Filimonas lacunae: one gene and its partner. The protein of the gene in region 1 interacts with the protein of each later gene in a pairwise test. Links are inferred from orthologs where the notes say so. Each region holds a gene or a part of one and is shown in the gene's direction. Other genes may lie near its edges. The genes, in order: rlmB and FLA_RS10930.

Region 1 (10,814 bases):
AAACTGCGTGCATCCTGGGGTAAAAATGGTAACCAGGAAGGTGTAGGCAGCTACGAATATTTAAATCTGAACAACTTCACCAGCACAGGTGACCAGTCGGTAGGTACTATTGCGCCGCTTTCGCTTACCTGGGAAAAGACCACACAAACCAACGTTGGTATTGATGCGGCATTCTTAAACAAGCGGTTAACCTTTACTGCCGATTTTTATGTGAAAAGAACCAACGATGTGTTGGTGCGTGTACCGTTAAGCGGACAAATTGTATCCAGTGTGCTAATGAACAGTGGTTCTATGCGTAACATAGGGGAGGAGTTTGTGATATCCAGTAAAAACATTCTCAAAAAAGACTTTAGCTGGACTACCGATTTCAATATTGCCTTTAACCAAAACAAGGTACTGGCTATTGCAGGTGATATTGGTAATCTTACTGCATTTGGCGCTATCTACGATAAGGGTAATGCTATCAGCCTTTCTAAAGGATATGGTTTAGGTCAGTTCTTTGGATACCAGGCTGCTGGTGTTGATCCTGCAACGGGTAAGCAGTTATATGTAAATAAAAATGGTGAGCAGGTGGATTATTCCGGCCTGGTGCCCTCTGACCGTAAGTTTATTGGTAGTGCTTTACCTACGTTTACGTATGGTATGACCAACACGTTTTCTTACAAAAACTTTGATCTGAGCGTGTTTTTGCAAGGTTCACAGGGTAATAAAATTTATAATGGCGTAAGGTCTGAAACAGAAAGTATGAAAGACTCGCGTAACCAAAGCACAGCGGTATTGCGCAGATGGCGTAAGGCAGGTGATATTACCGACATTCCGGGTGTAGAACGTGCCAGTGATAATAACTCTGCTATCTCTACCCGTTTCCTGGAAAATGGTTCTTACCTGCGTTTTAAAACCATCACTCTTTCTTACAGGCTGGATCAGAAGCTGATGAGTAAAATAGGTTTCAAAGGCGCTTCTGTATACATCTCTGGCCAAAATCTGTTTACTATCACTAAGTACACTGGCTTTGATCCGGAAGTGAGTTCTTATGGATCTTCCAACAACAGCCAGGACAACAGGAACGTATCACTGGGTATTGATTATGGAGCCTATCCGCAGGCTAAAATATTCCTGGCGGGAATTAACGTAAACCTGTAATTACAAAGGGTAATCACCAAAAAGCTTTACAATGAAAAATAAAAATATATTATATAGTTTACTGGCGGCAGTCATTACCTGGGGGGCAGCGGGCTGCTCTAAAGTGCTGGATAAATCGCCTGTAACCTCTGTAGTGCGACCGGATTCTACAATAAACATTACGGCAACAGATGCAGAAAGCCTTATCTCTGGCATGTACCTGTATTATAAAGGGTACGATATTATGGAGTTCAGCATCCTGGACAGGATGACTAATGGTGACGCCGTTGCTGATAATTGTTATGCGGGGGGTGATAACACCGCTAACATTACATTGGACGAGTTCACTGCCAATTCATTAAATGCCAATCTTAACCGTGACTGGCAGTATGCCTACAAAATGATAGGCCGTACCAACATCATTCTGCCACAGATTGAAAGCTGTACTGATGCTGCGTTAACAGCAGTACGTAAAAGCCAGATGCTGAGCGAAGCCAGGTTTTTCCGCGCGTTTTGTTATTTTGATTTGGTGCGCCTGTTTGGTGATGTTCCATTGTTGTTAAAAGCACCGGATGTTTCATCTTCGGAAAGCCTGTTAAATTCTACTATTGTAGCCCGTTCTTCTATAGATACTGTATACACCGCCATATTAAACGATCTATGGTTTGCAAAGGCAGGTGCAACGGAAACGAATAGCGCGGCTACCAGGTATTTAATTACCAAAGGTGCTGTAAATGCATTGCTTGCAAAGGTGTATGCTTCTATGCCTACCCCAAACTGGGATTCGGTGGCGTATTACTGCAACCAGGTAATACCACAGTATAGCCTGGTAAGTGATTATGCTTTTCTTTGGGACAATAACCACAAGAATAACAGCGAAGCCATCTGGGAAGTGAATTATTTTGGTTATGGCGGTGCAGATAATATTGGTAACTGGATTCCTTCTAACCTGATAGGCGGACAAATAGGTAAGTATGAGGGTGGATCATGGAAGAAGTTTAATATTCCTACCAACGACCTGGTAAACCTTTTCAATACGGAAAATGATGCTGTACGTTTAAACAGTTCTATTGCCTTTTTAAACATCACCGGCTCGTTCTCCGATCCTAACTGGCCAACAACCGCTTATCCATTCATTGTGAAGTATAACGATCCTTCTACCGGACTCAACGATTTCTATATTATGAGGTTACCCGATATTATGTTGCTTAAAGCAGAAGCATTGGTAAAAAACAACGACATTACGGGTGCCATGGCGTTGGTGAATGCAGTTAGAGAGCGTGTTCACCTGGGCGAAAAATCGGCAACTACTGCTGCTGATGCGGAAACGATTATAGCCAATGAAAGAAGGATGGAACTGGCTTTTGAAGGCCATCGTTGGTTTGATCTGGTACGTACCGGTAAAGCCATTCAGGTGATGAGTGCGCAGCAGGGTGGCATTGTAAATGGTGTACAAAATCAGCTACATTATAATGTGCAGCCTTATCGTTTGCTAATGCCTGTTCCGCAAAATCAGATTGATTTAAACCCGGCATTGATTCAGACTCCGGGTTATTAGCGTATAGTGTGTTAAAAGAGCCCGGAATACATCCGGGCTCTTTATATTGAATGTATTAAAACAAGTATTGGACTATGAAACATATAGCGCTGGTTACGGGTGCTTTTTTTTGCCTGGCAGGGAGTTTCGCGCAAAAAGCTCAAAAGCAAACGCCTGAGGTGTGGGTTACTGATGCTAAAAAACAGGTATTATTTCAGCGTAGCAAATTGGATATAAAGGCTACTGCCATTACTTCCGGTTTGCCTGTTATCAATATAGATGATAGCAAGCGGTTTCAGCAGATGGATGGTTTTGGCGGAACGCTTACGGGGGGGAGCGCCATGGTAATGGAGCGTATGGAAGCCAAAGCCCGCAAAGCTTTGTTGCTACAATTGTTTGATACCACCGGCAGTAATATTGGCATCAGTTATATCCGCATTAGTATAGGCGCTTCGGACCTGGATGAAAAAACGTTTTCTTACAACGATTTGCCAGCCGGCCAAACGGATACAGCTTTAACGCATTTCAGTCTGGGGTACGATACTTTATACCTGCTTCCCTTGTTAAAAGAGATACTGGCCATTAACCCGCGTATTAAAATACTGGGCTCTCCCTGGAGTGCACCGGTATGGATGAAAGATAATGGTGATACCAGGGGTGGTAGCTTGCAGGTAAAATATCAGCAGGTATATGCAGAATACCTGGCCAGGTATATCCGGGAAATGAAAAAAGAGGGTGTTGTAATAGACGCTATTACTGTGCAAAATGAACCATTACACCCCGGTAATAATCCAAGCATGTTTATGACAGCCAGCCAGCAGGCCGATTTTGTAGGCAACCACCTGGGGCCTGTATTTGAAAAACAGGGTATCAGCACAAAAATTATTGTATACGATCACAACGCCGACAGGCCGGATTACCCTATTGCTGTAATGGATAACGAAAAAGCACGCAAGTATGTAGATGGTAGTGCTTTTCACTTGTATGGAGGTACTATTGATGCGTTAAGTAAGGTGCATGAAGCTTATCCGAATAAAAACCTGTACTTCACCGAGCAGTGGCTGGGAGCACCGGGAAACCTGGGTAAAGACCTGGCCGAGCATGTGCAAAACCTTACTATAGGTGCTTCACGAAATTGGTGCAAAACTGTATTGGAGTGGAACCTGGCGTCAGATACGCTGTATAATCCGCATACAGACAGGGGCGGTTGTGACCGTTGTTTGGGCGTAACTACTATTGGCGGCAATGCTTTCTCTAAAAATCCGGCCTGGTACATTCTGGCGCATTCGGCCAAACTGGTAAGGCCGGGATCGTTTCGCATTGCATCGGATGAGTTGGCCGACCTTAAAACTGTTGCTTTTAAAAGGCCCGACGGCAAAAAGGTACTGATTGTGCTGAATACAGGCGCAACATTGAGGCGTTTTGACATTAACGATAATGGCAAAAGAGCTGTTACCAGCCTTAACGCAGGGGCTGTAGCTACCTATATATGGTAAAACAGGGCAGGAATGATTACCTTCGTGCCTTGTTATGTTTCAATCAAAGAAAAATATAATAGCCGGGCGTAACCCGGTTACAGAGGCTTTAAAGGCCGGTCAGACTATTGACAAGGTATTAATGTTTAAAAATGCTTCCGGCGAAGCTATTAACGAAATAAGACAGTTAGCAAAAGACAACAACGTTCCGGTACAGTACGTGCCCAATGAGAAACTAAACAGTCTCACTAACGTACAGCATCAGGGCGTTGTTGCTTTTAAGTCGGCTATACGTTACCAGGATTTGCAGCAGGTAATTGACTGGGTGAATGAAAAAGGCGAAGTGCCTTTGTTTTTGATTCTGGATGGTGTAACGGATGTAAGAAACATTGGTGCTATTGCGCGTACAGCGCTTTGCTGTGGCGCACAGGCCATCATTATTCCTGACAAAGGGGTGGGAGCGTTGAATGAGGATGCTGTAAAAACCAGCGCAGGCGCGTTAGAGTTAATACAAATTTGCCGTGTGAACAGCCTGATGAAAGCGGTGGACGAACTGCACTTAAACGGTATTAAAGTGTTTGCCAGCGAAATGACGGCTAAAAAACGCCTGTTCGATCTGGAACTAAAGGAGCCTGCCGCTATTGTAATGGGCGGTGAGGAAAAAGGCGTATTCCCTGCTTTAATGCGCATTTGCGACGAGCAGTTTCATATTCCCATGTCTAATGGTTTTGAAAGCTTAAACGTATCGGTAGCTACCGGTATGATTTTGTATGAAGTGATGAAACAGCGCATTACCGGGTAAGGATGTTTCCTGTATTCCGGTGCATTTGTGTTATCTTGATGATATGTTGCAGCACAATGAGCATATGAAAATAATCGAATGTCCGCGGGATGCCATGCAGGGCTGGCCGCATCACATACCTACAGCAGAAAAGATACAATATATCAACAGCCTTTTACAGGTGGGTTTTGATACTATCGACTTTGGCAGCTTTGTATCGGCCAAAGCCATTCCGCAAATGGCCGATACAAAAGAAGTGCTGGCCGGGCTTGATTTGAGTAACACCCATTCGCGATTGCTGGCTATTGTGGCCAATGTACGTGGTGCAGAAGAAGCCCTGGTGTATGATGCAATAGATTACCTGGGTTTCCCGTTTTCGTTATCGCCCACTTTTCAGCAGCGCAATACCAACAGTACAATGGAAGAAAGCCTGCAACGTGTGCAGCAGATACAGGAGCTGTGCCTGGCAAAAGGTAAAACCCTGGTGGTGTACCTGAGCATGGGCTTTGGCAATCCTTACGGGGATGCGTATAGCGAAGAGGTATTACTGCAATGGGTGGGTCATATGGCGGGCATGGGTATTGGTATTATTTCACTGGCCGATACGGTAGGTATGGCTACACCAGAGCAGGTGCATACTGCTTTATCTACTGTTATTCCGCAATACCCGCAGGTGAGCTTTGGTGCGCATTTGCACAGCACCCCTTACGGCTGGCACGATAAATTACATGCTGCCGTGCAGGCCGGATGTACGCGTATAGACGGTGCATTAAAAGGCATTGGGGGATGCCCTATGGCACAGGACGAGCTGGTGGGTAATATGGCCACCGAAAATATATTGCATTACCTGGCACAGCAGCAAGTGCCGGTATCTGTCAACCAGGAAGCGCTGGCGCAAAGCATGCAAATAGCCAACTACTTATTTAATTCATCTCATTAATATACCGTTTTGCAGTTTCAGGTTCCTATACACATAAAGCCGCTGGACACTCCTATCACTTACCGCGATAAGTTATTATTGATGGGTTCGTGCTTTACGGAGCATATTGGTAATTATCTGGCCGATATGAAGTTTCAGGTACTGCAAAATCCTAACGGTATTCTGTTCGATCCCATGGGTGTTTGTAACAGCCTGGTGTCTTACATGGAAAACAAACAATACACCACGGGTGATCTGTTTCAACTGAATGAAGCATGGCATAGCTGGATGCACCACAGCCGCTTTTCCCATATAGATGCGTCGGAAGGTTTGCGTATTATCAATGCATCGCAACAACAGGCGCATACTTTTTTAAAGCAGGCAGATTGGCTGATTATTACGCTGGGTTCCTCTTTCGTATACAAGCTGAAAGAAAGCAACCGGGATGTGGTGAACTGTCATAAAGCCCCGGCGCAAACGTTTAACAAGCACCTGAGTTCGATAGAGGAAATGGTAACAGCACTGGATGGCACCCTGCACAGGTTGTTTCATTTTAATCCTCATGTGAAGGTGATATTTACCATTAGTCCTGTACGGCACATACGCGATGGGGTAGTGGATAACAACCGCAGTAAAGCCCGGTTGATTGAAGCGGTGCACCATCTGGTAAACAAACTGGATCGTTTATATTATTTCCCGGCCTATGAGCTGGTGATTGATGTGCTGCGTGATTATCGTTTTTTTGATATAGACATGGTGCATCCGAATTACCCGGCCACACAGTTTGTACTGGAGCATTTTACGGCCAGCCACCTGCATAAAGATACACAGGCGTTAATGGAGGACATGAAAAGCCTTGTTATTGCGCGCAAGCATAAACCTTTTCATCCCACCTCACAGCAGCACCTGGCGTTTTTGAAAAAACACCTGGACAAAGCGCTGCTGTTACAGCAAACACATCCTTATCTGAACCTGGAAGAGGAAATTGCTTATTTCCGTCAGTGAATGCGATCGCCACGCAATTCCAGCTGCGACATTACTTCCACTTCGTGTTGAAGCCAGAAATGCCAGCGTTTGCGCACTTTTTCTTTATCCATATACAGCTCGGCGAGTTCTATAAACAGGGCATAATGGCCGGCTTCGCTCTCCATAAAGCGGCGGTAAAAGTTTCGCATGTACTCTTCTTCCATGCCTTCGCTTAGCAATTTAAAGCGCTCGCAGCTGCGGGCCTCAATGAGGGCGCATACCAATAGCTCGTCCAGCAGACGGTTTTCTTCCGAATCACCTTGCAGCCTTTTGTTCATCAGCAGGTTTACATATTCGTCTTTCCGCTGTTTGCCCAATGGAAGATTGCGTTTGCGCAGCTCCTGCAGCACCAGGCGAAAATGCCCCCATTCTTCTGTAACAATAGGAGATAACTGGTTCACCAGTTCTTCTTTTTGTGAGTAGCGTTGTATGATGGAAATGCAGCTCAACGCCGCTTTTTGCTCGCAATAAGCATGATCGGTTAAAATAGCTTCCAGGCTAATTTCGGTGAGGTTTACCCAGCGTGGGTCGGTAGGTAGCTGTAGGCCAAGTATATTTTTAAGCGCGTCCATTGAAAAAGTGAAATGGCAAATGTCAAAAAGGGAATATCCCCGGCGTCAAAAATAAAAAATTGCTTGTAAGGGTGGGGATTTTACTTTTGGTTCTTTACTACCATACACATGTATAACGATCTGTTTTTGCAACCAGCTTTAGCGCAACGAACTGAAAATAACGCTTTCCGTAGCTTGCGCCTGCCTTCGGGCAGCATTGATTTTTGCAGCAATGATTATCTGGGGCTGGTGCATTCAGGGGTGTTGGCACGGCAAATAGCGGAGCAAACACTTTACGCTTCGGGTAGCACAGGTTCGCGGCTGCTGGCAGGTAACAGTGTGCTGGCCGAAGAAACAGAAGCCATGCTGGCAGGCTTTCACCAGGCTGGGGCAGCCCTTTTGTTTAATTCGGGGTACGACGCCAATATTGGGGTATTATCTGCTATTCCGCAAAAAGGGGATACTATTATATATGATCAGCTTTGCCATGCTTCTATCCGTGATGGCATTCGCCTGTCTTTTGCTCAGTCTTTTTCGTTCCGGCATAATGATAGGGAACACCTGCAACAGCGGCTGGAGCGTACCACAGGCAATGTGTTTGTGGTGACGGAATCGGTATTCAGCATGGATGGAGATACCTGCCCATTGCCGGAGCTGGTAGCTTTGTGTGAGCAATATGGCGCGCATATGATCATAGACGAGGCACATGCAACAGGCGTAATAGGCAACAGGGGAGAAGGATGGGTACAATACCTGGATATGCAGGAGCGGGTGTTTTGCCGGATGCACACTTTTGGTAAGGCCTGTGGTTGCCATGGCGCTGTAGTGTTAGGTAGTAAGCGGTTGAAAGATTTCCTCATTAATTTTTCGCGCAGCTTTATTTACACTACCGCCTTGCCCGACCATGCCATTGCTGCTATCCGGGCCAGTTATGCCCTGTTTCCGGGCATGCAACAGCAACGTGCTCATTTGCAATCGCTGGTGCAACAATTTACCCATAACCCCCTCTCTTATCAGCTAACAAGCTCTAACACCCCAATTCAAGGGGTGTTGGTTCCGGGCAACCTGGAAGTGAAAAAAATGGCCCGGCATTTACAGCAGCACAACCTGGATGTGCGTGCTATACTATATCCTACAGTACCCAATGGCAGTGAGCGTTTGCGGGTGGTACTGCATGCCTATAATACGCCGGAAGAGGTGGGTTTATTGCTTTCGTCTATTGAAAATCAATAATATTACTAAACCGTTATAGGGGTTCCGCCGGGGGGCAATTGGCCCAAACATGTTTGCCAAACAGCAAAACATATTTATATTGCCTCCGCAAATGTATTTTTTTCAGACTTTTTAAAACACTCAACCTGCTCCTCATGAGAGTGATACCCTCTATCCTGGGTGCTGCCGTTACCATTGGGCTGATCATCCTGCTTAATATACAGCTGCCTGTTGCCGGCACCCAAACCCCAAGGTTGGGTAATTTCCTGTGCCCGCAAAAAGGTTTCTGGCAAAACGCAGAAAGCGCCAGTACTTTATATGTGGTTGAAATTAAATCCGACGATTTAAAAGGCAAAGTAGAGGTATACCTGGATGAAAGGCTGGTACCGCACGTGTATGCTGAAAATGAAAACGACGCTTACTTTGCACAGGGCTACCTGCATGCCAAATTCCGTTTATGGCAAATGGAGTTTCAGACTTACTACGCGGCCGGTCGTTTAAGTGAAATCATGGGCGAAAAGTCTAATGGTATCGATTTTCTGGCAGTAGATAAGAAATTCCGCCGCCTGGGCATGGTGTACGCTGCTGAGCGTTCACTGGAAGCCATGGAAAATGATAAGGCTACCAAAGATGCGCTGGATGCGTATACCGCGGGTGTAAACAGCTATATTGATCAGTTAGATCCTAATGATATTCCTGTTGAATATAAATTACTGGATTATAAGCCAGAGCATTGGACTAATTTAAAAACAGCGCTGTTTGTAAAATATATGGCCTACGACCTGGCAGGTAGGGAAGAAGACTTTGAAAAAACAAATGCACGTTCTGTTTTTACTGCAAAAGAGTTTGAAAAATTATATCCCTACGGACAGGACCTGATGGCGCCTATCATCCCTAAAAATGCGGTGATGTACGAGCCGGATGAAAGATTGCCTGTTCCGGCTATTGCCGATTCGCTGTACTTTTTGTTTAAGCCGGAGCCTATACCAGATTCAACAACATTGGCATTGGCCGATAGCACACGCAAAGCAGATAGCCTGGCAGCAGCAAAAACTGCACAACCTGCCAAAGCAGCCCCGGTAAAACCGGTGAAGGGTGGTAAAGCACCGGCTGTAAAAGGGGCAACTGCAAAGCTGGATCAAACCAAACCAGATAAAGATAATGGTAGCAATAACTGGGCGTTAGCGGGCACCAGAACACAAAGCGGTAAGCCTATTTTGTGTAACGACCCTCACCTGGGCCTTAATCTGCCTGCTATCTGGTACGAAATGCAGATTACCACACCAGCGTTTAATGCCTACGGTGTTTCATTCCCGGGTGCGCCTTATATCGTAATTGGTTTTAACGATAGTTGTGCTTTTGGTATGACCAACTCTGAGCGTGATGTAAAAGACTACTACGAAATTAAATTTAAAGATTCCTCTATGCAGGAGTATTGGTACAATGGCGCATGGCAGCGTACCAGTTTCCGCGATGAAGTGATTAAAGTAAAAGGCGGTGCTAACAAGGTAGAACATATAGCTATGACTGTATGGGGCCCTGTAATGTACGATGCGCATTATCCCGATCCGTTACAAAGTGGCAAAGCTTACGCTTGTAAATGGATGGCGCATGAGCCCAGCAACGAATTAAAAACCTTTAGCCTGTTAGACCGTGCCAAAGGATATATCGATTACCTGGACGCATTATCTTATTTCAAGTGTCCTGGCCAGAACATGATTTTTGCAGCCAAAAGCGGCGATATCGCTATCAGGCAGCAGGGCATGTTCCCGGCTAAGTGGAGAAGACAAGGTGATTTTATTATGCCTGGCACTGACAGCGCTTTCGGCTGGCAGGGGGATGTGGCTATTGAAGAAAACCTTACGATGTATAATCCGGGTCGTGGCTATGTAAGCAGCGCCAACCAATATCCTTACGATACCACTTATCCTTATTACCAGGGGGGTACGTTTGAGTTGTTCCGTGGTTTAACCATCGATCGTTACCTGGCATCTTTAGAGAATGTTACCGTAGCGGATATGCAGCACATGCAAACAGATAACTATAACACGTTTGCCGAAATAGCACGTCCTGTGTTATTACGCAACCTCAACGAGAGCATTCTGAATGCGGATGAGAAAAAGTATATAGATCTTTTTAAATCATGGAACCTGCGCAGCGATGCCAAAGAGAAAGCGCCAACTGTATTGAA
Region 2 (10,975 bases), 2.4 Mb from region 1 along the record:
AGGTTCCACCATCGCGGAAGTACTGTACTAATGCTACTAGTTTCATCAATATTAAATTTTACTTACAGAATATATCCAGACAAACCGGGTAGTTTGCCACTTATTTGCGTGCCGATAAAAGTAAATATAAAAGGGGCTATAAACAACAACGCCCATCTTTTTATAGACGGGCGTTGTGCAAACAAGTATATATAAATCTGTTAATCCAGCTTCAATACAGCCAGGAAAGCTTCCTGTGGTATTTCTACGTTACCAATCTGGCGCATACGTTTTTTACCTTCTTTCTGCTTTTCCAACAGTTTACGCTTACGGCTGATATCACCACCATAACACTTGGCAGTTACATCTTTACGCATAGCACTGATGGTTTCGCGCGCCAGCACCTTCGCTCCTACAGCTGCCTGAATGGCAATCATAAACTGCTGACGTGGCAACAGCTCTTTCAGTTTTTCGCACAGCTTACGACCAAAGTCCTGCGCGCGGCTGCGGTGGATAAGGGCACTTAAAGCATCCACTTTATCACCATTCAGCAGAATATCCATTTTGGCAATATCCGCTTCGCGGTAACCAATAGGTGTATAATCGAAAGAAGCATAACCGCGGGTATTGCTTTTCAGCTTATCGTAGAAATCAAATACGATTTCGGTTAACGGCATTTCAAAAATCAGCTCCACACGTGTGGGAGTAAGGTAGCTCTGGTTTAATAAAATACCACGCTTGCCTAAGCACAGTGTCATAATGTTGCCGATATACTCAGGCAGGGTGATAATTTGCGCACGGATGAAAGGCTCTTCTACCCTGTCAATTTTTACAGGGTCGGGCATTTCGGCCGGGTTGTTTACGATAATTTTTTCATCGCGGGTAGTATAAGCGATGAAACTTACGTTCGGTACAGTTGTAATAACCGTTTGGTTAAACTCACGCTCTAAACGTTCCTGTATAATTTCCATGTGCAGCAAACCAAGGAATCCGCATCGGAAACCAAAGCCTAATGCCTGTGATGTTTCAATTTCGTAGGTAAGAGAAGCATCGTTCAGCTGCAGTTTTTCCATGCAGTCACGTAATTCTTCGAAATCTTCCGTTACTACGGGGAATATACCGGCAAATACCATCGGCTTTACTTCTTCAAAGCCCTGGATAGCGTTACCCGGATTAGAAGCAATAGTAATGGTATCACCTACTTTTACGTCTTTGGCAGTTTTAATACCGGTAATGATATAACCTACATCACCTGCTTTCACTTCTTTACGAGGTTCCAGCCCCAGTTTTAACACACCAATTTCAGCCGCTTCATACTCGGCGCCGGTGGCCAGAAAGCGTACTTTATCACCTTTGCGAATGGTTCCATTATATATACGGAAATATGCAATAATGCCGCGGAAGCTATTAAATACGCTATCAAAAAGCAATGCTTCCAATGGCGCTTCCGCATTTCCTTCCGGAGCAGGGATACGTGCTACTACCGCTTGCAGTATTTCTTCAATACCAATACCGCTTTTACCGCTGGCCAGCAGAATATCTTCGTCTTTACAGCCGATAAGTTCAATAATCTGGTCTTTTACCTCGGGAATCATAGCCCCGTCCATATCAATTTTATTGATAACAGGGATAATTTCCAGGTCGTTGCCAATGGCCAGGTACAGGTTACTGATGGTTTGCGCCTGAATACCTTGCGAAGCATCTACCAGCAGCAAGGCACCTTCACAGGCAGCCAGTGCACGGCTCACTTCATAGCTGAAGTCAACGTGGCCGGGAGTATCAATCAGGTTTAATGTGTATTGTTGCCCATTGATCACATAGTCCATCTGGATGGCTTTACTCTTGATAGTAATGCCTTTTTCACGTTCCAGGTCCATATCATCCAATACCTGGTTCATCATGTCACGTGAACCAATGGTTTTCGTATGTTCCAGCAAGCGGTCTGCCAGGGTACTTTTACCATGGTCAATGTGCGCAATAATGCAAAAATTCCTGATATGCTTCATAAGGCGGCAAAGATAAATTAAAACTGCATTGGGTTGAGGGGGCAGTTGGAAGTTGGGAGTGAAAAGTGGAAAATAAATACAAAAAAAGGGTCAAAATCGGATGAAAACAGAAAAAAAGTCCATAGTTACTGATAACTATGGACTTACAACTATATATACGAACAACTTACTTCTTCAGTCCGTTGATAATGCTTACAAATTCGTCTGCAATTAAAGAGGCACCACCTACCAGGCCGCCGTCTACGTCAGGCTGACCAAAAATTTCTACTGCATTAGCTGCTTTTACGCTACCACCGTACAGGATAGAGATGTTGCTGGCTACTTCTGCGCCGTATTTAGCCGCTAATTCAGCACGGATAAAAGCGTGCATTTCCTGTGCCTGTGCGCTGCTGGCCGTTTTGCCGGTACCGATAGCCCAGATGGGTTCGTAGGCAATAACCACTTTCTGAATTTGCTCAGCACTCAGGTGGAATAAAGAAGCTTTTAACTGGTTGCCTACAAATTCGTTCTGAGTATTCGCCTCACGAATTTGTAATGCTTCACCGCAGCAGAAAAGGGGCGTTAAACCATTTTCCAGTACGATATTCACTTTTTCCGCTAAAAATTGGTCGCTTTCGCCAAAATATTCTCTTCTTTCAGAGTGTCCCAACACTACCCACTGAATACCCAATGATTGTAACATTTCTACAGAAACCTCGCCTGTAAATGCACCTGACTTTTTGTTATAACAGTTTTGTGCTGCAATAAATACCTGCTCTTTACCAGCAATTTTTTGTTGCGCCTGGCTCAAATAAGGGAAGGGTACTGCAAAAACCACCTGTTGGTCTTTTCCCAGTGAACTCACTTTGCCCAAAATGCCATCCAATAACGCTTCTCCCTGTTGCAGGGTCAGATTCATTTTCCAGTTCGCTGCAGCTATCTGCTTTCTCATATTACTATGTTTAAAATTCAAAGGAGGGCCAAAAGTAGAGAATAATTACTTGATGTGTTCAAATACATGCTTTAACACCTCCGTTTCCTGCACCGTTAATTCACTATGTTTCATTTTTTTCCAGTTGTTTACATCCTGAAGCGCTTTTTCAAATTCGTAACGGGTAATGCCCTTACTGCCCCAGGTAAAAGGCGCCAGCACTTTAGGGGTTAGTCCATCTCCAAATACGTTACAGCAGGTGCCTATAATAGTGCCGGTATTAATAGCAGTGTTAATAGCCGTGCGGGTATAGTCGCCCATAATCATACCACACTTAAACCCGGCCAGCACAAATTTTCCGGTACTGTGGTGCCATATTTTCACCTCGCCGCCGGTGTTTTTTACATTGCTGTTACTGGTACCCGCTCCCAGGTTACACCACTCACCTATTACCGCATCGCCCAGGTAGCCATCGTGCGCCTTGTTACTGTTACCCATTATAATAGCGTTCTTTATTTCGCCGCCTACCGTACAACGCGGACCTATGGTTGTAGCCCCATATATCTTAGCGCCCATTTTCACCACAGTGCCCTCTCCTATATATAATGGTCCGCGTAAAAACGAACCTTCCATGATCACCGCATTACGGGCAATATAAATAGGTCCGGTAGCCGCATTCAAAGTAGCAAATTCTACCTCCGCGCCTTCTTCTACGTATACCAGGTCGGGCCTTATTACCTGGTTGGTATGGGACAGGCTGGGCGGAATACTTCCCGCAGTTAACAATCCAAAATCTTTACGCGCCCATTCATCATTGCATTTAAACAAGTCCCAGGCATACATTAACCGGTTTACCGGGTGCTGCCAGGTATGTATATAAGTAAGCCGGGGCGAAACCTCCGCCAGCGAAAAAGGCCCTTCATCGCTCTCTATACAACAGGCCACTATCCCCTGTGCATCCTGTACAGCCTGCCCATGTTGCAACTGCAATATCTGTTGCAACAAAGCTTCGTCGGGTAACACAGTGGCATCTATCCAAATATGCGTACCTTGTTCAATAACAGGATATAACGATTGCAGATAGTGGGCCGTTAATATAAAAACGGGTTGATTACTCCACAGTTGCCAGCGTTGTTGTATGGTAAGCATGCCCATACGAAAAGCCGCCACTGCCCTGGTTTGTGTTAATGGAAAAAAACTTTCCCTGTCTGCCGGATCAAATAAAACTATTGCCATTACTCGGTGTTAATTATTTGAAAGTAATTATATGCCACCAATTCACCTATTTTTGCAACCCCTTTTATGAGGGATATAAGATAGCTGATGGCCTGTAAGGCACGAATTTCGTATAACCATTGATTAAGTGAAACAAATACATGAGGCAGGCATATAACTTACTTTACTTATTTCTCTTTCTCTTTTTTGGCGCGTTTACCGCCTGCTCACAGGCCGGCAGCAATGAAAAAAACGAAGCGGATGCAACAGGTGTAACAGGTGCTGATTTTCATTTTTCCGGTTTAACTCCCGAATCAAAATCTTATTATAAAGCCCGTATAGAAGCGGCCTATCATACTATATTGGGTCCCAATTTCAATGGCAGTATCCTGGTGGCCAAAAACGGGGAAATCATTTTTGAAGATTATAAAGGCTATGCCGATTTCAGGGATAAAACACCCATAACCGCCAATACCCCATTTCACCTGGCTTCTATTTCTAAAACCTTTACGGGCACCACTGTGCTGAAACTGTGGCAGCAGGGCCGTTTATCGCTGGACGATACCCTGCAAAAGTTTTTTCCTACGCTTCCTTACCCCGGCATTTCGGTGCGCATGTTGTTAAGCCACCGCAGCGGTTTACCCAACTACCTCTATTTTTTCGATTCGTGCTGGAATAAAAAAGTGAAAGCCTCCAATGAGGATGTACTCAATTTTATGGTGCAGCACAAACCGCGTTTAGATAACCAGCCCAACAGAAACTTCCATTACTGCAATACCAATTATGTACTGCTGGCCATGATTGTGGAAAAGATCACCGGTATGAATTACCCGCAGTATATGAAGGACAGTGTATTCACCCCCCTGGGCATGTCACATACTTTTGTATTCTCAGCTAAAGACACCAGCCAGTACGTGCCTACTTATATAGGCAACCGTCCTTACCCGATGGATCACCTGGATTGCACCTACGGCGATAAAAATATTTACAGCACTGTACAGGATATGTTTTTATGGGATAAAGCCCTGTATCAGCACACCTTTGTTTCGGCCGCTACCCTCGACAGCGCTTTTACACCACAAAGCCTGGAAAAACGCAGCATGCACAATTATGGGCTGGGCTGGCGTTTGTTCACCAATGCCGGCGACACCATCATTTACCACAATGGCAAATGGCATGGCAGCAACACTTCCTTTACACGCATGGTGCAGGATACTGCCACCATTATTGTGCTGGGTAATAAGTACAACCGTATGATATACCAGTCGAAACGTATGGCAGATATATTTACCGGCGGTCACGATATTAATAAACTGGAAGAATAAGTTTTGGTGTATTTTACTTACTGATTGTAAGGAATACACGCATGAAACTATTATCGGCACAGCAAATACAGCAATGGGATGCCTATACCATTGCATCTCTTTCCATATCATCCACCGACCTGATGGAAACGGCCGCCAAAGCCTGCTGTAACTGGCTTATACAGCAAGCACCAGAACAGCAAACTATCCGTATATTCTGTGGCAAAGGCAATAATGGCGGCGATGGACTGGCCATAGCCCGCTTACTGCTGGAAAAAGGTATACACAGCGAGGTGTACATACTGGAACAAGGTTCTGCCGGCACACCCGATTTTCAAACCAACCTGCAACGGTTACATAAGCTGAGTACTGCTATTCATTATATACAAGACAGTAGCTTTTTTCCTGTTATCCATTCCACCGACATACTTATTGATGCGCTTTACGGTTCGGGACTTAACCGCCCCCTGCAAGGGTTACCGCAACAACTGGTAACCCATATGAACAACTCCCCTGCCACCATATGTGCTATAGATGTGCCCAGTGGCATGTACATACAAGGCTCTTCCAAAGGCAACACCATCATACAAGCCAGCCATACACTTACTTTTCAGTCACTGAAACTGTGCTTTATGCTGGCAGAAAACGCCGCCTTTTGTGGCAACGTGCAGGTGTTACATATAGGGCTGAACAGCCAGTTTCCCGAAACAGTAACCACCAGCTGGGAGGTAACTACCACCGCAGCCATAGCACAACTCTACCAACCCCGCAACGCCTTTAGCCACAAAGGCAGTTTTGGTCATGCCTTGCTGGTAGCCGGCAGCCACGGCAAAACCGGTGCCGCCGTGCTGGCTGCACGCGCCTGTTTGCGCAGTGGCATTGGCCTGTTAACCGTGCATGTGCCCGATAGCGGCTACACGATTATACAAAGCTCAGTTCCCGAAGCGATGTGTATTACTACCCTGCAACAAAGCGATGCCGGTAAATATGCATGCATAGGTGCAGGCCCCGGTATGGGCACCGAACAAACAGCGGTGCAACTGCTGGATAGTTTATTACAATGGAACGCTGATAAGCCCCTGGTGCTGGATGCAGATGCCTTAAACATTATCAGCACACATCCCGAATGGCTTAGCCGCCTGCCCGCAGGATCGGTGCTAACACCCCATCCTAAAGAGTTTGACCGTTTGTTTGGGCCACATAATAATAATGAATATGAACGGTTGGAAAAGGCCCTGGCCATTACCATGCAATGGCCGCTGGTAATAGTATTAAAAGGACATCATACCCTGGTTGCGAGTGAAGGCAAAGGCTACTTTAACACTACCGGCAATGCCGGAATGGCCACAGGCGGCAGTGGCGATGTGCTTACCGGTATCATTACCAGTTTATTGTCGCAATATAAAAATGGATTAACGGCTGCCCGGCTGGGTGTGTATTTACATGGTTTAGCCGCCGATTTGTCGCTGGATTTGCAAAGTGAAGAGAGTTTATTGCCCTCGGATATTATCCGAAACATGGGTAAAGCCTTCCATTGGGTACATCGCTCAAAAAAAGAGGCTTAGGAATAAGCCTCTTTTGTAACCCTTCATAAACAATCCATACCCCTATGGATAGTTATTTTATCGTTTCCGATGGAACGAAATTAAAAAAAAATTAAAAAATTAAAAACTCCTTAAAGCCTTTTTCACATTTCTTTCTGCTTTTAATCGGTGAATGCTATCATTTCCAGTGGTTTTCCCTCTTTTTTTTATTAACTTTCTTTTTTAACACCTATTAATTCACTTTCTGACATTTCTTGCTCATGGAAAAAAACTTATTTATGCTGGTGCCTTTAATGGGCATCATTGGACTCTTGTACACTCTCATCAAATTTAAATGGGTATCTAAACAGGAAGCTGGCAGCAGTCATATGGTGCAGATAAGCCAGTATATAGCAGAAGGCGCTATGGCTTTTCTAAAAGCAGAATGGAAGGTGCTGTCTTATTTCGTTGTTATTGTAGCATTACTGCTGGGGGTGATGGCCCAAAGCAATCCCAATAGCAGCTGGTTAATAGCGGTAGCCTTTGTTATTGGTGCTGTAAGCAGTGCCGTGGCAGGGTATATTGGAATGAAAATAGCCACCAAAGCCAATGTACGCACCACCCACGCAGCGCGTACCAGTTTATCCAAGGCCCTGCAGGTATCGTTTACCGGCGGTTCGGTAATGGGCCTGGGCGTAGCTGGTTTGGCCGTGTTGGGTTTGGGTGGTTTATACCTGGTGTTTAAAGAAATATTTGCTCCCGGCGCTGCCGCCAATTCTATTGAAATGGTGCGCACTATTGAAGTATTGACCGGCTTTTCACTCGGAGCAGAATCTATAGCCCTGTTTGCCCGTGTGGGTGGCGGCATTTACACCAAAGCCGCTGATGTGGGGGCCGATCTGGTAGGCAAAGTAGAAGCAGGTATTCCCGAAGATGACCCGCGCAACCCCGCTACCATTGCCGACAACGTAGGCGATAATGTGGGTGACGTGGCTGGTATGGGTGCTGATTTATTTGGTTCGTATGTAGCCACGGTACTGGCCACTATGGTACTGGGCCAGGAAACCATTTCGCAGGACAATTTTGGCGGTTTTGCCCCTATCCTGTTGCCTATGCTCATTGCAGGCTCAGGCATTATCTTTTCTATACTGGGCACCTTCTTTGTTCGCATCAGCGACAGTGCGGGTGTAAGCACGCAAAGCGTGCAAAAAGCTCTGAACATGGGCAACTGGGGTTCCATTGTATTAACCGCCTTGGCCTGTATAGGACTGGTAGGTTATATATTACCGGAAACCATGACGCTCAGAGGCCTGGAGTTTACCAAATGGGGGGTACTGGGCGCAATTGGTGTAGGCTTACTGGTAGGCACTTTAATGAGTATTATTACCGAGTATTATACCGCTATGGGTAAAAGACCCGTGTTAAGCATTATACGCAAATCGGCCACAGGGCACGCTACCAATGTTATCGGCGGCCTGGCAGTGGGTATGGAAAGTACTACGTTACCCATACTGGTGCTGGCTGGTGGCATCTGGGGCAGCTATGCTTGTGCCGGTTTGTACGGCGTGGCTATAGCAGCGGCCGGCATGATGGCCACCACGGCAATGCAGCTGGCTATTGACGCCTTTGGCCCTATAGCCGATAACGCCGGTGGTATTGCCGAAATGTGTGAACTACCTAAAGAAGTTCGTGAAAAAACGGATGTGCTGGATGCCGTGGGCAACACCACTGCCGCTACGGGTAAAGGCTTTGCCATTGCCTCTGCTGCCTTAACCTCCCTTGCCTTGTTCGCCGCCTTTGTGGGTGTGGCAGGTATTTCAGGTATCGACATTTACAAAGCCAATGTACTTGCCTGCTTGTTTGTAGGCGCTATGATTCCTTTTATCTTCTCCTCATTAGCCATTCGTGCCGTAGGTGATGCCGCCATGGCGATGGTGGAAGAAGTACGCCGCCAGTTTAAAACCATTCCCGGTATTATGGAAGGTACCGGCAAGCCGGAATACGAAAAGTGCGTGGCCATATCTACCGAAGCGTCTATTAAAAAAATGATGCTGCCCGGTGCTATAGCCATTATCTCCCCCTTGCTTATTGGCTTCGTTATGGGACCAGAATCGCTGGGCGGCTTTCTGGCAGGGGCTACCGTAAGTGGCGTTTTAATGGGTATGTTTCAGAATAATGCTGGTGGTGCATGGGACAACGCTAAAAAAAGCTTTGAGAAAGGCGTAGTAATCAACGGCGAAACCTTTTACAAAAAATCAGAGCCGCACAAAGCTTCTGTAACCGGCGACACCGTAGGTGATCCTTTTAAAGACACTTCCGGCCCATCCATGAACATCCTTATTAAACTCATGTCTATTGTATCCCTGGTAATAGCGCCAACGCTGGCCCAGGTACATCATACCAAACCAACAGAAAGCGTAAAAGCTAAAACACCTCCAGTAACCAGGGTTATCATACACAAATCATAACACCATCTATTCACCGGAATAAAGTGGTAAGTGACAGAGATATTTAAGTAAAATAATCCTGCGCTTACCACTTTTTAATTTCTGCATTTTATATTCGCCGCATCAAATTGAGATATGAAAAACGTTGTCCTGATGCTGGCAACAGCAATTACTTTGTACGCCTGCCAACCATCCGAAGCCAGCAAACAGCCGGAGAAAAAACCAGAGCCCGTGTTTGCCACTCCGCCCATTTCCGAAACCCGCCAGCAGGTGAACAGTAAAGCCGTGGCCACCTACACCACCAAAGTAAAAGACGAGCTTAACGACTGGCACTTTACGGTAGAAGCATTTGAAACTGCCCAAACTTTCACCTACAAGCTCAAAATCACCTACCAGGAAATACACGAAACCGACACTATCACCATTCCCAATTTTGGTATAGAACCTACTGTGCAGCTGAAAAAAGGCCCATCGCAGTATTCCTGCATTATCGGCTTCTTAAACAAGGAGAAACAGTTTTTGCCTTACAAGCAGGTAGAAGCCAAAGGAGAAAAACTGAAAATGACCACTTTACAACACTACTCAGTAGCCACCTACGTAAAATAAGCTTTGACCTGTTTTTAACGTTTGTTTTTTTGCTTTTTAATTAGATTTGTTACGAAATAGTTCGTAACATGGGAAACGTTAAAAGCACAAAACCTACAGAAGGGGAACTGGAAATACTGCAAATACTCTGGAGCAAGGGAGAGGCAACTGTGCGCGAAGTACACGAAGAACTGAGCGTGCATAAAGAAAGTGGCTACACCACTACGCTGAAGCTGATGCAGATTATGTTTGAGAAAGGCATTGTAATTCGTGACGACAGCAGTAAAACCCATATTTACCAGGCCAATATTACCCGCGACAATACGCAGAAGCAAATGCTGGGCAAAATGGTGAAATCCCTTTTTGGCGGCAGCACCAGCCAGCTGGTAATGCAGGCATTGGGCAACAGCAATAATGCACCTTCCCGCGAAGAGCTGGATGAAATTCAGCGTATACTGGACGATCTTAAGAAACAATAAAACAAGAAAGGTATGCAGGCACTGTCCCACTCTCCTTTTTTACAGGCTTTGGGTTATGCTATTGCAAACAGCTTTTGGCAAATTGCATTGCTGTGGCTGATTGTAGTGGTGCTAAACGGTGTGGTAAAATCCACTGCCGCTGCCCGGTATATCCTGGCGCTTACCGCCCAGCTGGCAGGCTTTGCCTGGTTCATCATTACCTTTCGTGTATATTATAATAAGTGTGCCGAGGCCCTCAGCACTTTGCAGCTGTTGCAGCTGCCTTCTTCTTACTTCACTCAATCCGGCACTGTTAACAGCAGCAACTGGATGCAATGGATTCTTAAAATAGAGCAATTGCTACCCTTTTTGTCGGTAGCCTATTTGTGTTTATTAGTATTCCTGGGCATTAAATGGAGCCGCAGTTATATACAGGCACAACAAATACGACACTCCGGGCTGGAAAAAATAGCTCCTGAATGGCGTGTGTTTGTACAGCAGGCCGCTTTGCACCTGGGCATTAAAGCACAGGTACATATCTATCTCTC

Evidence for each region.
Region 2: the proteins of rlmB (region 1) and FLA_RS10930 interact in binary tests that used the Escherichia coli proteins (3 or more experiments, as listed by UniProt). The link is inferred for Filimonas lacunae from one-to-one orthologs.

The regions. Positions count from the first base shown.
Region 1 is NZ_AP017422.1:5,211,397-5,222,210, reverse strand. What follows is about bases 3,277-6,062. They hold rlmB (23S rRNA (guanosine(2251)-2'-O)-methyltransferase RlmB), read left to right. Parts: upstream 3,277-4,189; coding sequence 4,190-4,936; downstream 4,937-6,062. Other genes in these bases: FLA_RS20460 (GSCFA domain-containing protein), read left to right, coding at 5,865-6,062; FLA_RS20465 (hydroxymethylglutaryl-CoA lyase), read left to right, coding at 5,001-5,855; FLA_RS20475 (glycoside hydrolase family 30 protein), read left to right, coding at 3,277-4,155. Outside these bases: FLA_RS20485 (SusC/RagA family TonB-linked outer membrane protein), read left to right, coding at 1-1,143; FLA_RS20480 (RagB/SusD family nutrient uptake outer membrane protein), read left to right, coding at 1,175-2,680; more of FLA_RS20475, read left to right, coding at 2,755-3,276; more of FLA_RS20460, read left to right, coding at 6,063-6,839; miaE (tRNA-(ms[2]io[6]A)-hydroxylase), read right to left, coding at 6,833-7,432; FLA_RS20450 (aminotransferase class I/II-fold pyridoxal phosphate-dependent enzyme), read left to right, coding at 7,541-8,644; FLA_RS20445 (penicillin acylase family protein), read left to right, coding at 8,779-10,814. UniProt on the Escherichia coli protein: Specifically methylates the ribose of guanosine 2251 in 23S rRNA.
Region 2 is NZ_AP017422.1:2,765,496-2,776,470, reverse strand. The notes cover bases 4,781-7,727. They hold FLA_RS10930 (bifunctional ADP-dependent NAD(P)H-hydrate dehydratase/NAD(P)H-hydrate epimerase), read left to right. Parts: upstream 4,781-5,476; coding sequence 5,477-6,979; downstream 6,980-7,727. Other genes in these bases: FLA_RS10925 (sodium-translocating pyrophosphatase), read left to right, coding at 7,219-7,727; FLA_RS10935 (serine hydrolase domain-containing protein), read left to right, coding at 4,781-5,435. Also shown: FLA_RS31470 (hypothetical protein), read right to left, coding at 1-46; lepA (translation elongation factor 4), read right to left, coding at 201-1,985; tpiA (triose-phosphate isomerase), read right to left, coding at 2,152-2,916; FLA_RS10940 (putative sugar nucleotidyl transferase), read right to left, coding at 2,962-4,131; more of FLA_RS10935, read left to right, coding at 4,272-4,780; more of FLA_RS10925, read left to right, coding at 7,728-9,405; FLA_RS10920 (hypothetical protein), read left to right, coding at 9,520-9,990; FLA_RS10915 (BlaI/MecI/CopY family transcriptional regulator), read left to right, coding at 10,059-10,448; FLA_RS10910 (M56 family metallopeptidase), read left to right, coding at 10,461-10,975. UniProt on the Escherichia coli protein: Bifunctional enzyme that catalyzes the epimerization of the S- and R-forms of NAD(P)HX and the dehydration of the S-form of NAD(P)HX at the expense of ADP, which is converted to AMP.